2 regions of the Nocardiopsis sp. B62 genome follow, and region 2 is predicted to be linked to the other one. Evidence: riboswitches for the same ligand, from Rfam matches in the RefSeq annotation. Region 2 holds a riboswitch; the other holds the start of a gene.
What was found. Region 2 has a riboswitch for thiamine pyrophosphate ahead of KBX21_RS10475 (ECF transporter S component). Riboswitches for the same ligand answer to the same signal wherever they lie in the genome.
Positions count from the first base shown of each region.

Region 1: it holds a riboswitch for thiamine pyrophosphate, as region 2 does, so the genes downstream of both, thiC (phosphomethylpyrimidine synthase ThiC) here and KBX21_RS10475 (ECF transporter S component) in region 2, are expected to answer to the same signal.

Region 1 is NZ_JAGPXK010000027.1:57,399-64,412, reverse strand. It holds gene KBX21_RS22340 (sigma-70 family RNA polymerase sigma factor) at 1-91, opposite strand, end outside; gene KBX21_RS22335 (class I SAM-dependent methyltransferase) at 464-1,285, shown strand; gene thiC (phosphomethylpyrimidine synthase ThiC) at 1,428-3,095, opposite strand; TPP riboswitch at 3,085-3,200, opposite strand; gene KBX21_RS22325 (SOS response-associated peptidase) at 3,327-4,181, opposite strand; gene KBX21_RS22320 (MFS transporter) at 4,192-5,448, opposite strand; gene KBX21_RS22315 (DUF3068 domain-containing protein) at 5,503-6,507, opposite strand; gene KBX21_RS22310 (alpha-(1->3)-arabinofuranosyltransferase) at 6,516-7,014, opposite strand, start outside.
Region 2 is NZ_JAGPXK010000007.1:105,002-112,015, reverse strand. It holds gene KBX21_RS10490 (enoyl-CoA hydratase-related protein) at 1-58, opposite strand, end outside; gene KBX21_RS10485 (energy-coupling factor transporter transmembrane protein EcfT) at 106-870, opposite strand; gene KBX21_RS10480 (ABC transporter ATP-binding protein) at 894-2,438, opposite strand; gene KBX21_RS10475 (ECF transporter S component) at 2,442-3,083, opposite strand; TPP riboswitch at 3,167-3,274, opposite strand; gene KBX21_RS10470 (glycoside hydrolase family 19 protein) at 3,467-4,354, opposite strand; gene KBX21_RS10465 (transglycosylase domain-containing protein) at 4,567-6,750, opposite strand.

The DNA of each region.
Region 1 (7,014 bases), on a different contig from region 2:
GTGCCGCCGAGTAGAGCTGGTCGAGGAAGGGAAGCACGTCCCTCTCGAACCGCTCGTCCCGTTCCCCGGCTGTCTCCTGGCTCTGGTCCAAGCCCTTCGGCCTCCTCGCGCTGGCCCCTGGTGGGGTGTCCGTATCCCAACGATACGTTCCCACACCCCCGACCTGCGCATCGACGCCGCGTGGCGCCAACGCCGTTTCCTCGCGCTCAAGGCACGCACCAGCGGTCGGCATGCTCGAACCCCTCCCCTTTCCTGCTCCCGTGTTCTGGCGGGTCCCCGCCTCGGGAACCCCCTCCGGGACCACTCCCCGGGCGGTGCTGGTCACAACAACGTCCTCGTCTGGCTGATTCCGCCCCTGCGGGCGGTGGCCGGGTCCCCTCGCCCCGAACTTTGTCGTTTGCCCGCGTCTGTGAAGGTGAGGCATGGCAGAGTGCGGGTAGGACACACTGAAGGATGGAGAGGAGTGCACGTGCGACCGTCCTCGACTCCGGCCTCCGACCGCCCTCGATCGCCCGCCGCCCAGTTCGCCACCACGGACCGGCTCTCGGACTACTGGCGCTTCTACTGGGCGGTCGCGGAGGCACAGATCAGCCGGTGGCTCCCCGAGCGGCCCTCCCGGCTGCTCGACCTGTCCAGCCCCGACTTCCAGGGGACTCCACGCGCCGTCGCCGCTGGCCACGACGTCGTCACGCTGCTGCCCTCGGTGGACATGGCCATGCGTCGGCCGCTCACCCTGGTGAACGGCCGGGCCGTGGTGCCGCGCCCCACACCGCGCGGTCGTCTGCGGCACGTGGTGGGCGACTCCGCCTTCCTGCGCGCCTTCACCCCCGAGTCGTTCGACGGGGTGATCGCGGACAACCGGGTGTTCTCCCGGCACCTGGCCACCGAGTCGTCGATGTCCGAGGTGGCCCGGGTGCTGCGTCCTGGCGGACGGGTGCTGGTCTGCGTGGACTCCGTGGTCCTGGGCATGGCGCTGCTGGCCGAACAGGACGCCTGGCCGGAGCTGAGCCACGCGCCCAGCGCCGACGTGCTCCTGGTGCCCTGGCCGGACGGTTCGATCACCCGCTGCTTCACCGCCGAGCAGGTCACGGAGATGGTCACCGAGGCCGGGCTCGAACTGGAGTGGATCAAGCCGCGCACGGTGTTGTCGGCGTCCACGGTCGAGATGATGCTGGCCCGCGATCCCAGGTCCATGGCGCGGCTGGTCGAGATGGAACTGCACGCGGCCGATTCCGACGACTACGTCGGCGTCCACCTGGTCGCCAGCGCCCACAAGCCCGAGTAGCCGGGCCCGGCGCCGCTCCTGTTGCTTCTGGTGGGTGTGAAGCTGGTGGTACCGCCGGTGCCACCGGTGCTGCTGTGACTCTGGGCGATGGCCGGCGGGCCCGACACACCCTGCGGTGTGACGGGCCCGGGACGGGCGCTCCCTAGTCGGCGAGCGGCAGGTAGACGCGGTTGCCGCCGTCGGCGAACTCGGCGGACTTGTCGGCCATGCCCTTCTCGATCGCCTCGACGGTGTCCAGGCCGTTCTCCTCGGCGTACCTGCGCACGTCCTGGGAGATCTTCATCGAGCAGAACTTGGGCCCGCACATCGAACAGAAGTGCGCGGTCTTGGCCGGTTCGGCGGGCAGGGTCTCGTCGTGGAAGGCCTGAGCGGTCTCCGGGTCCAGGGACAGGTGGAACTGGTCCTGCCAGCGGAACTCGAAGCGCGCCCTGGACAGTTCGTCGTCCCACTCCTGGGCGCCCGGGTGTCCCTTGGCGACGTCGGCGGCGTGGGCGGCGAGCTTGTAGGTGATGACGCCGGTCTTGACGTCGTCGCGGTTGGGCAGCCCGAGGTGCTCCTTGGGGGTCACGTAGCAGAGCATCGCGGTGCCGTGCCAGCCGATCTGCGCGGCTCCGATCGCGGAGGTGATGTGGTCGTAGCCGGGGGCGACGTCCGTGGCCAGGGGGCCGAGCGTGTAGAACGGCGCCTCACCACACAGCTCCTCCTCCAGGCGCACGTTCTCCCTGATCTTGTCCATCGGCACGTGGCCGGGGCCCTCGATCATCACCTGCACGTCGTGCGATCGGGCGATGTGGGTGAGCTCGCCCAGGGTGCGCAGCTCGGCGAACTGGGCCTCGTCGTTGGCGTCGGCGATGGAGCCGGGGCGCAGGCCGTCGCCCAGGGAGAACGTGACGTCGTAGCGGCGCAGGATCTCGCACAGCTCCTCGTAGTGGGTGTAGAGGAAGCTCTCCCTGTGGTGGGCCAGGCACCACGCGGCCATGATGGAGCCGCCGCGCGAGACGATGCCGGTGACGCGGCGGGCGGCCAGCGGCACGTACCGGAGCAGGACGCCCGCGTGGACGGTCATGTAGTCCACGCCCTGTTCGGCCTGCTCGATGATGGTCTCCCGGTAGATCTCCCAGCTCAGCTTCGTGGGGTCGCCGTTGACCTTCTCCAGTGCCTGGTAGATCGGGACGGTGCCGATGGGCACCGGTGAGTTGCGGACGATGCGTTCGCGGGTCTCGTGGATGCGCTTGCCGGTGGACAGGTCCATCACGGTGTCGGCGCCCCAACGTGTGGCCCACACCATCTTCTCGACCTCCTCGGGCACCGAGGAGGTGACGGCGGAGTTGCCGATGTTGGCGTTGATCTTCACAAGGAAGTTCTTGCCGATGATGGTGGGTTCGGACTCGGGGTGGTTGCGGTTGACCGGGATGACCGCGCGGCCGATGGCGACCTCGGCGCGGACGAACTCGGGGTCGGCGCCCTCCCGGGCGGCCACGAAGCGCATCTCGGGGGTGATGGTTCCGGCCCTGGCGTGGGCCAGCTGGGTGGTCGCCCCGTCGACGGGGTCCAGTGCCCACGTCTCGCGGGTGCGCGGGAGCCCCTGGTGGACGTCGATGCGTGCGTTGTCGTCGGTGTAGGGGCCGGAGGTGTCGTACAGATCGAAGTGGCTGCCGTTGCTGAGATCCACCCGGCGGCGCGGGACGCGGAGGGTGGTGCCCTCAGGGGTGGTGATCTCGTCGTGGACCTTGCGAGATCCCATGATGGGACCTGTGGTCACCCGGTGCTCGTCGGCGGTGGAAACGTCACGACCGTCGATAGCCGTCATGGCATGCCTCCCTACGTCGGAATTACCCGAACAGGTTCTGCGGTCGGCGACACCCTTGAGTCGCCCTCTCAGCCCGCCATGGCGCGAGCTCCCGCGTTGCGTATTCACATGTGCGCACGTCGAACGTGCCGGGACACCTCGATCACGGTGTCCAGGGCCCGGGGAAGCACTCCCCCGTGGCCTCGCACACCATACACAGGCCGTCCCCGGCCCTGTCCAGCCTCACCGGGGTCAGAAAAGTGTCTCCGGTTCGCCGCGGCCGGAGTCCTCGGCCGGTTCCAGCAGGTGGGGACCGTTGTTCTTGACGCTGTTGACCTCGGTGGAGACCTCGTCCACCGAGAACCGGTCCACCGGGGAGTCGTCCAGCACGTGGGCCAGCTCCTCGGCGCCGGTGGCGGGGTCGAGCCAGACGGACCAGTCCTCGCGCGGCACCACGACAGGCATGCGTTCGTGGATGTGGGCGAGTTCGGGGGCGGCCTCGGTGGTGATGACCGCACAGGTCCACAGCCAGGCGTCGGGGTCGCTCGGGTCGTCGACCTCGGGGTCACGCCAGCGCTCGAAGATCCCGGCCAGGGCGAGCGGTTCGTCTCCGGAATAGTGCACGGAGAAGGGCTTCTTGGCGGCCTTGGCCTTGCGCCTCTTGTGCTGTGGGTCGGTGGCGGGAGAGGTGCTGGCCTCGGTGGTGCCGTCCTTGTTGAGCAGCTGCCACTCGTAGTAGGCGTCGGCCGGGAGGAGGCACCGGCGGTGCCGGTAGGCGGTGCGGAAGGCGGGCCTGTCCGCGACCGTCTCGCCGCGCGCGTTGATCATGCGGTAGCCGACGTTGCGGTCCCTGGCGCCGCCGGGAACAAGGCCCCAGCGCATCGTGTGCAGGGAGCGCGGCCCCGGTTCACCGGAGGTGCCCCCCTGGGGCGGCGGGCCGAGCACGGCGTACACCGGGCTGCCCGGCGCGATGTTGTAGTCCGGGTCGAGCTCCTCCAGCGGCGGCCAGGCGCGCGGGTCCCCCGTGCCGTCCTGGGCCTCCTCGGGGAGGGCGAAGGCCAGCTGGAGCTGGTGCACGTTCCTGGACTGGGCATAGCGACCGCACATGGGTGGAATCCTATGCGATCCGCCCTTCCGGGACCCCGGGATCACCGTCCGTCCCGTCCGTCCCTGCGGTCCCGGTCTCCGCGCCGGAGAGCCGGACGACCAGTGCCCCGACCAGCCCGGCGAGGAGGGCCACCGACCCGGCGGCGGCCAGCAGTTCCCGGGGGTGGTCAGCGGCGAACCATCCGGCGATCAGGAATCCCACGACGAAACCTCCGTTGACCACCGCGCCCATGAGCGCGTGGGCCCGCCCCAGGAGGGACTCCGGTGTGTGCCGGTGGACCACCGACCTGAGCAGGATGTTGAACACGGAGTTGCCCGCACCGGCCAGCACCACGCACACTGCCGCCACCCACAGCACCGGGAACCAGGCCCACAGTGCCAGCGCCGCACCCACGAGGGCGGCGGCGAGCGCCACCCCGCGCCCGGTCGGGGCCGGGCGCAGCACCGACACGGCCAACGCACCCGACAGCAGGCCCGCGCCCCAGCCCGCCGTGAGCGCCCCGAAGACCTCGGCCCCGTGTCCCATCACCTCCCGTGTCACGAACACCATGGCCACGTTGGTGGTGGACGTGGCCACCACCGCGAGGAGCAGGACCGGCATCAGCACGCGGAACAGCCGGGCCCGGAGGACGTGGCGGGCACCGTCCAACGCGCCCGACCACAGGGTGCCGGTGGTACTGGCCGCGGGGCGCCGCACGCCCAGGAGCAGGAAGGTCCCGGCCGCCACGAAGAAGCTCGCCGAGTCCGTGAGCAGGGCCGGGACGATCCCGAAGAGGCCCACCAGGACCCCTCCCACCAGAGGGCCGAGCACGGTGGCCGAGGCCCGGGCCCCCTCGAACAGCGAGTTGGCGTGCACCGGGGAGAGGTCCCCGGCGGCGCCGGGCAGAAGGGTGAGGATCGCGGGATTGACAAGGGCAGCCAGGGAGCTGACCGTGAGGACACACAGCACCAGGACACCGGGGTGGGGGAACCAGACGGCGGGCAGGATGGCCAGGCCCTGCCCCACGCAGGCCAGGACCAGGACACGGCCGGTGTCGAAGCGGTCCAGTACCGCCCCGGCGAGCGGCGCGAGCAGGACGAGCGGACCGATCTGGGCGGTCAGCAGAGCGGTGACCCACAGGGAGTTCCCGGTCTCGGCGAGCTGGAACACGGCCGCGACCAGCACCACCTCGTCCCCCATCGACGACAGCAGGATGGCGGTGAGCAGCGCCGCCGCGCGGAGGCGGCGCGCCGCCGGGGCGGCGGGGTTCGGGGGATCGTCGGGCACGGCGCCTCCGGGGGATCGGTTCGGACCGATCCTGCCCTCCGCTCCCCCGGATCGTCACCCGGTTTTCGCGTCCTCCGGCGAGCGCTCCTCGGTTCCGGTCGCCGCTTCGGTCTCCGTCTCGGCGGCCGGGGTCCGGGACCGCCAGGCGCCGAGGAGACCGACCAGGACGGCGACGGCACCGATCGGGGCCAGGGTCCAGGGCGCCCAGCGGTCGAGTCCACGCAGCAGCAGCGAACGCACCCGGGCCTGCTCGGCGTAGCCGGAGACCTGTCCGTCGGACAGGGTCAGTTCCGTGTCGAGCAGGTCCACCTCACCCGAGCCGTTCTGCGGCCGCAAGGTCTCGTGCCTGCGCTCCTCCAGGTTCACGACGATGCCGGTGACCGGCTCGACCCAGAAGGTCCGCTCGGCCGTGAGCCAGCGGTTCGCGCTGACGGTGCCCTCGGCGTCGGGATCGAACAGGGCGGCGGGTACCTCACGCGCGGAATCGGGGACCTGGGTGGCGTCCACAGTCTGGGTGTATCGGCGCACGGCCACCCCGGCGACCTCGTCGTCGTCCTCGAACTCGACCGAGGGGGCCGAGCGCACCTCGGCGTCGTAGAAGGAGTGGTTCCCCTCGGCCGCCCCGGGCGGCCAGTACAGGACCAGCCCGGCCTGGCGCACCGCGCGGTCGCCGTTGACGTGCTCACCGCAGCAGTTGACCGCCCGACCAGTCCTGCGGTCCACGATGACCCTGCGGCTCCAGTGGTCGAGCACCCGCTCCGACGAGGAGGTGTCCACCGTCATCTCCCACGCCGACCAGTCGGCGCCGTGCCCGGAGGCCACCACCCGGGTGTCCCGTTCGAGGTCGGCGCCCTCAACCAGGCTCCAGGTGGCGGTGTCCAGGTAGCTGGCGTCGGCGTCGACCATGCGCAGGCCGAGGGTGGCGTCGGCCGGGAGCAGGGCGACGCGGTCGTGCACGTACAGCGGCAGCAGCAGGGAGAGGGTCAGCAGGAACGTCCCCGCCGCCACCAGGAGGGTGCCCCGGGGCAGGCTCCGGGGCGGTTCCGCGCCGGTTCTCATGGGGGCCGTCACCCGCGCACCTCCTCGACGTCGTGACCGGCCTCGGGCAGCCGGTCGGTCACCCGTTCCGGTTCCGTCCCGTTCTCGGGCGGTCCGGTCCGCCGGTCCCCGCCTCCGGAGGTCTCCGTGGAACCCTCGGCCGGAGCCCCGGGGGCATCGGCCAAGGGTGGCCCGTGCCCGTCCCATCGCTGGCCCAGGGCCAGGACGAGCCGGGCCATCGCGGGCAGGCACAGCGCCTGCGGAACCCAGCCGCGCAGCGCCGTGCCCAGGGTCTCGGTGATGTCGTGGAAGGGCATGTTCACCACCAGGTGCGTCCCCGAGGCCATGGCCAGTCCGGCCAGGGCCAGGGACACCGTGACCACCCAGGGCCCCGCGAGGTACGGCAGTGCCCGACCTCCCAGGGACGGCCTGCCGGGTTTGGCGTGGCGCAGGCGTTTCGGGGCCCGTCGGGCCAGCCACCACAGGGTCAGCAGGATCAGCCCGACCACGGCCGCACCGGCCCAGCCC
Region 2 (7,014 bases):
CCACTCCGGGGTTCTCCGGGTCGGCCTCGACGCGCACGAACTCGCTCACGTTCTCCACCTGCTTCGCTTCGACGTCAGTGTCCGCTGCTTACCTAACCACCCGGGTCAGCGGAAGAGCAGCACCAGGGTCCCCAGGCGGGCCGACAGGATGTAGGCGGCGACCAGCAGCAGGGCGGTGCCCACCAGGAGGAGGGTGTCGGCCGCCCGCCAGTGGCTGTACCGCGCGTGCGTGCGGGATCCCGTGCCGAAGGCGCGCGCGTCCATCGCGGTGGCCAGCAGCATCCCGGTCCGGATGGATCGCACCAGTAGCGCGAAGAGCCGCCCGAAGAACAACGAGACGACCCGCAGCGGGTTGCGCCCGGCTTCCAGGCCCCGTGCCCGGCGGGCCAGTGTGATGGTCCGCCACTGGTCGGCGAGCAGCGGGATGAGCCGCAGCGCCGCGAGCACGCCCATGGCGGGGCGTTCCGGCACCCGGAGGCGCTGCACGAGGCCGTCGGACATCTCCGTGGGGTCGCTGCTGATCGCGGCGAGCAGGCCAGGCAGGGCGATGGCCAGCAGGCGCACCGCCGCGCCCACGGCTCCCTCCAGGCCGTGCTCGCCGTACAGGTAGTTGACCGCGCCGCTGCTGAGCCCCATGAGCAGGAACGGTCCGCCCAGGATCAGCAGTGTGCGCCGGTCCACTCCGCTGAACGGCACCGTGAGCAGCACCGCGAGCAGCACGACTCCGCCGGTGACGGCGTCCACCGCCGGGATCAGTCCGATCCCGATCGCCAGTGCGGCCAGGAGCTTGGCGGCCGGGTTCAGGCTGGTGAGCCAGTAGCGGGCGCCGCCGCCCTCGGGCACGTCCAGGGTGAGGGTGTCCCCTCCCATGGAGCGATGCGAGACCTGGGAACTCACACGTCCCCCTCTCGTGCCGTGGCAGCCGTCTCGACGGGCGCCGCGCGCCCGTCGGCCACCCGCACCTCCACGTCCGTCAGACGGCGCAGGAGGAGCTCGTCGTGGGTGGCCATGACCACGGCCCGCCCCTCGGCGCGCAGGACGCCGAGCAGCTCCACCAGCTCCGTCCAGGTCCGGGTGTCCTGGCCGAAGGTGGGTTCGTCCAGCACCAGCAGGTCCGGGGCGTGTGAGGGACCGGAGCTGAGCGCGGTCGCCACCGAGAGGCGCCGCTTCTCGCCGCCGGAGAGCGTGTAGGGGTGCACCTCGGCCAACCTGGTGAGCCGCAGCCGCTCCATCAGTTCGCCCACCCAGGCGTCGGTCTCGGCCTCTCCCATCCCGGCCCGCAGCGGCGCGAAGCGGAGTTCGTCGCGGACCGTGGCGGTGACGAACTGGTCCTCGGCGTGCTGGAAGACCGTGCCCACGTGGCGGGCCAGACGGCGTGCAGGCCAGCGAACCAGCGGACGCCGGTCCGACTCGGCCAGCGGACCGCGCGGCAGCACCTGTCCCCGGTGTGGGCGGGACAGCCCGGCCAGCATGGTCAGGAGCGTGGACTTGCCAGCCCCGTTGGGCCCGGTCAGCGCGGTCGCGGTCCCCGCGCGCACGGTGACGTTCACGTCGTCGAGCACCGTGCGCCGGGGCGCGGCGCGCACGCCCACCTGGAAGGGGGTGCGGGCGGTGACGTCCACGGTCTCCACCAGCAGTCCGCCGCCAGGTCCGGGCGTGAGTTCGGGGGCGGGCTCGTTGCCGGGGATCCACACGCCCTGTTCGGCCAGGGAACGACCGTGTTCGGCGAACACCCGTGCCGGGGTGCCGTCCGCGATCACTCCCCCGCCGGGTGCGACCACCACCACCCGGTCCACCAGGTCCACGACGTCGGCCACCCGGTGTTCGACCAGCACGAGGGTGGCCCGGGTCTCGCCGAGCAGGCGGGAGAGCAGGTCGCGGACCAGCGAGGCACCGGCCGGGTCGAGGTTGGCGGTGGGTTCGTCCAGGAGCAGCAGGCGCGGCCGCATGGCCAGCGCTCCGGCGATCACCAGACGCTGCTTCTCGCCGCCGGAGAGCGCGCCCGTGGAGTGCCGGAGGCCGTAGGGGAAGCCGACCTCCGCCAGGGAGCGCTCGACCCTCGGCCAGATGAGCCCGGGGTCCACCCCCAGGTTCTCCAGCCCGAAGGCGACGTCGTCCCCGGCGCGGGCCATCACGAGCTGGGTCTCGGGGTCCTGGCTCACCAGCCCAACGCCGCCCCGGCCACGGTCGGCGGGGACACCGTCCACCAGCAACGACCCCTCCTGCTCGCCGCTGATGGCGCCGTCCTCACCGGTGAGCCCGGCCAGGGAGTGCAGCAGGGTGGACTTGCCCGCGCCCGAGGCGCCGAGCAGCAGGACCCGCTCCCCCGGTTCGACGGTCAGGTCCACCCCGCGCAGGGCGTGGTCGTCGCGGCCCGCGTGCTTCCATCCCCAGCCGGAGAGTTCGACGCGCGCACCGCCTGTGTCGGGTCGGGTCACGGGTCAGCCCCTGGCCGAGGGGAAGGGGGCCAGCGCACCGGCCCGGGCCAGCGCCGTGGTGAGCAGTCGGGCGCCCACACCCGCGATGACCGCCGCACTGAGGACCACGATCACCCCGTAGGTGAGCTGGTACTCGATCGGCCAGGTGACGTTGTAGGCGATGTTGTCCCGGATGGCCGGGGAGAGCCCGGCGACGGCGGCTGCGAGCACGGCCACGCCCATGTTCCAGCGCCGGTAGGCGAAGGCGAGGAAGACCAGCTCGGGCAGCAGCCCCTGGAGGGCGCCGTCGAGGACGACCATGATCCCCCACTGGGTGCCCAGCACGGCCGAGACGGAGGCGGCCGCGATCGAGGTCAGCAGGGCCGCTCCGGGCTTGCGGATGATGAGGCCGCCGAGCACACCGGAGATCAGCCACATGCCGTAGACGACGGCCTGCCCGGGCGGGAAGGCGACGAACAGCGGTGTGGTGACCGACCAGACGATGTTCCACAGCCAGAAGACGACGCCGACCGCGACGCCGATCACGGCGGCCACGACGATGTCGACGGTGCGCCAGCTCCGGAACTTCGCCAGGACCTCCTGGACGGTGCCCGTGGGCCGGGCGGCGGTTCCGGGACCGGTCTCACGGTCGCTTTCGGTACTCATGGTGGTTGATGTCCCTTCGTCGGGGTGACGAGGGCCCATGTGGCCAAGAGCGCCAGCCGGGCGCGCGCACGCGCACGCCGCGATGGCGGTTTCCTATGACTTCCTTCGCTGGCATGACCCAGATCAGGTGTGTAAGGGTCTGCGGCCGGGTGCCGCACTCTCAGCGCTCACGCGCTCCCCTGTCGGATTGCCTCCATTATGGTGCAAACGTGACGATTGGTGAAGACCTTCCCACCTGTGGGACGCGAACGCACCGGCCCCGGAGGGGTCTCGGAGGGGCTCGGACCGGCTTCGGGAACGCCGGAGCGGGGGCGCGCCCGACGGTGGTCGCCGGTCGCACCCCCGCTCGGAGTGCCGTCACGGGTGCCTGACGCACCCGGGGGTCAGCAGCTCAGGTTCGACCCCGTCGTGGTGCCGAGGATCTGGGTGAAGTGCGTGAACGTGTTGATGCGGCTCTGCACCTGTCCCGGGTTGCCGCCGTTGCACTCGATCGAGCCGTTGATGGAGCGGATCGACTCGCCGAAGCCGTGACCGCCGACGATGGCGGTGTGCCCCGACATCGTTCCGGCGCCGGGCTGGGTGTTCCAGAACCAGAGTCCGGTCCGCCAGGCGATCGCGGCGTCCTGCTCGACCAGGTAGGGGTTGTTCAGAAGGTCGATGCCGAGGGCGTCACCAGCGGCCTTGTAGTTGTAGTTCCAGCTCAGCTGGATCGGGCCCTTGCCGTAGTAGGCGGACTGTCCGGCCGGGCAGCCGAAGGGCTGGCCCCAGTCGCAGTAGTGCGGGTAGTTCGCCTCGTTGGTCTCCTTGATGTGCACCAGTCCACCGGTCTCGTGGCTGACGTTGGCGAGGAACGCGGCCGCCTCCCGTCGCTGCACCTCGACACTGCCCGTGTTGGTGAAGCCCGGGTACGAGCTCAGGGCGGCGGTGAGGCCGGCGTAGGTGTAGAAGGAGTTCCGGTTCGGGAACATCTGGTTGAACTGGGCCTCGCTGACCACGAAGTCACTGGGGCCCGGCTGCTCCCCGCCTCCGTCGGTGCCGCACGCGCCCTGGTCGGACCAGACGTCCGAGGTGCCGGGACGTTCGTTCTGCGTCCACCACTTGGCGGTGTAGTTGCGGCCTTCGAAGGAGACCTGGCCGCCGCCGGTGTAGACGGCGGAGGAGCTCCAGGCGGTCGCGCAGGTGGCGGCCTGCGCGACCGTGGCGGGGAGGGTAACGAGCACAGCCGCGATCGCGCCCAGCGCGGCGAGCTGACTCAGGAGACGTCGGATCACGTGATCACACTCCTAGGGTGCGGCGCTGCGTCCGACCGCGCGCCGCAGGGGGTGACGTCACCTAAGCAAGGCTGGTCTAGACCTGTCAAGATCCCCAACCACGGATTGTGAGAACACGATGACGGCGAGGCCCGCCACACGGGTCCGCGCCCCGGTCGCGTGATCGCCGTTCCCGCACGACCACCGGACCGGGGCGCGGACCCCCGGACGCCCTAGGCCTCCTCGTCGCCGTCGTCGCCGCCCCCGTCGTCGTCGCCGTCGTCGCCCCTCTGCTCCGCCGGTTCGGTCTTCGGGTCGCCGAAGCTTCCGGGCGACCCCGCGAAACTGTCCGAGGGCAGGTGATCGGTGGCGCCGCGCATGCTCTCCTGCCAGATCGGACCGGGCAGGGTGCCGCCGTAGACGATCCCGTAGTAGCGGCCGCCGATCGTCACGCTCTGGAGCGGGTTCTGCTCGCCGCCGCGCACGTCGCCCACGACCACGGCGGAGGCGAGGTTCGGGGTGTACCCGGCGAACCAGGCGTAGGCGGCCCCGTCCGTGGTGCCGGTCTTGCCCGCGGCCGGCCGACCGATGTCCAGTCCCTTGGCGGTGCCCCCGTCGAAGGTCTGCTGGAGCAGGTGGTTCACCCCGTCGGCGGCGTCCTGCTTGACCGTCCGCTCGCACTCGGAGGTGGTCTTGAGCTGCTCGCCGGTGCCCTCCTCGGTCACCGAGCGCACCGGGCGGGGCTCGCAGTACTCACCGCGTGCGGCGAAGGTCGCGTAGGAGGCGGCCACGTTCAGCGGGGACACCTCCTGGTCGCCCAGGGTGAAGGAGCTCCACACCCCGAGGTCTGCGCCGTCCGCGCGGTGCACTCCGGCCTTCTCCGCCATCTCCGAGGTCTCGCACAGGCCCACGCGCTTCTGGAGCTGGGCGAAGTAGGTGTTCACCGACCCCTTGGTCGCGCTGATCATGTTGTGGCTGCCGTCGTCGCTCTCACCGGCGTTGCGCACGTTCCACGCGGACATCCTGGTGCCGTCGCAGCCGGACATCCCGCTGACGGACATGCTCTTGGGTGAGGAGAAGCTGGTCCCGTAGCCCAGGCCCTTCTCCAGCGCCGCGGCCAGCGTGTACGTCTTGAAGGTGGACCCGGCCTGGTAACCGGAGGAGCCGCCGTCGGCCTGGTCCACGGCGAGGTTGAGGGAGGTCGTGCCCACCGCCTCGTCGTCGAACCCGTACTTCAGGTTCTGGGCCAGGGCGCGCACCCGGCCGGAGCCGGGTTCGATCATCGCCTGGGCCGCGAACTTCGTGGAGTCCTCGTGCGGGACGCGCTTTTCGATGGCCTTCTCCGCGGCGTCCTGCGCGGCCGCGTCGAGTGTCGTCCGCACGGTCAGCCCGCCCTGGACGATGCGCTGTTCGCGCTCCTCGGCGGTGCCGCCGATCAGGTCCGAGTTCCGCAGCCAGCGCATGGTGTAGTCGCAGAAGAACGGGTAGTCGCTCTCCGCGCAACTGCCTCCGCGCGGCGTGGAGTCGATGCCCAGCCCCCGCTCCTTGTGGGCCTCGGCCTCCTTGGCGTCGAGCACGTCGGTGGCCACCATGCGGTCCAGTACGACGTTGCGGCGTTCGAGCGCGCCCTCGGGGTTGTTCAGCGGGTCGTAGAACGAGGGGGCGCGCACCAGACCGGCCAGCATGGCCGCCTGGCCGGCGTCGAGGTCGGCGGCGGGGATGGAGAAGTACCGCTGCGCGGCGATCTCGACACCATGCGCGCCTCCGCCGAAGTAGGACAGGTTCAGGTACCCCTCCAGGATCTCGTCCTTGGTGAGGCGGTCCTCGACGTCGATCGCGTAGCGCAGTTCGGTGAGCTTGCGGCCCAGGTTCTGCGCGCTGGCGCCCTCGACGTCCTCCTCCGTGTCCGCGGTCTCGATGAGGAGGTTCTTCACGTACTGCTGAGTGATGGTCGAACCGCCCTGCGTGTCGCCCTGGGCGGTGCGCGCGGCGGCACGGATCACGCCGCGCAGGTCCAGGCCCTTGTGTTCGTAGAAACGGTCGTCCTCGATGGCCATGAGGGCCGTGCCCACCCACGGGCTGATGTCGTCGAGGCCCACCACGCGGCGTTCGCGTTCGGAGACCTCGGCGAAGGGCGTCCCGTCGTCGGCGGTGAGCAGGACACGGGAGGACAGGCTGGGTACGTCCAGGTCACCGGGCAGGGACATGAACCCGGCCGCCGCGTCACGGGCGACCAGTCCGGCACCTCCCACCCAGGGCATGACCAGGGCCGCCGACAACAGCCCGGCGACGACCCCGAGCCCGGACAGCCTGAGCAGCGCCTCACGCCGGTCCTGCGGCTGGTCGTGCTTCAGGAACCCCCGGAACGCCTCCAGGAACGGATCCAGGAACGGACCACCCCGGTTCGACTCCGTCACGTCGCCCCCCTACGGCCGTGTGCTGTCCGCGCGCCACGCGACACGAACACTGCGACGCCCACACTCGCAGCCGGTACGCAAAGGGAAGTCCGTCAAATCAGGCGTGTTAGCGAAAACCTTCCTCAATCCACGGCAAAGCCGTGCAGATCGTGCACGCTTCGCGAGTCAGGATGGATCGCCTGTAAACCCCCGGACCTTTCCTTGACCTGAGGGCGGTTCGGCGGCGGGTACCCGATCCGCGAGTGACAGGACACCCGAATATGG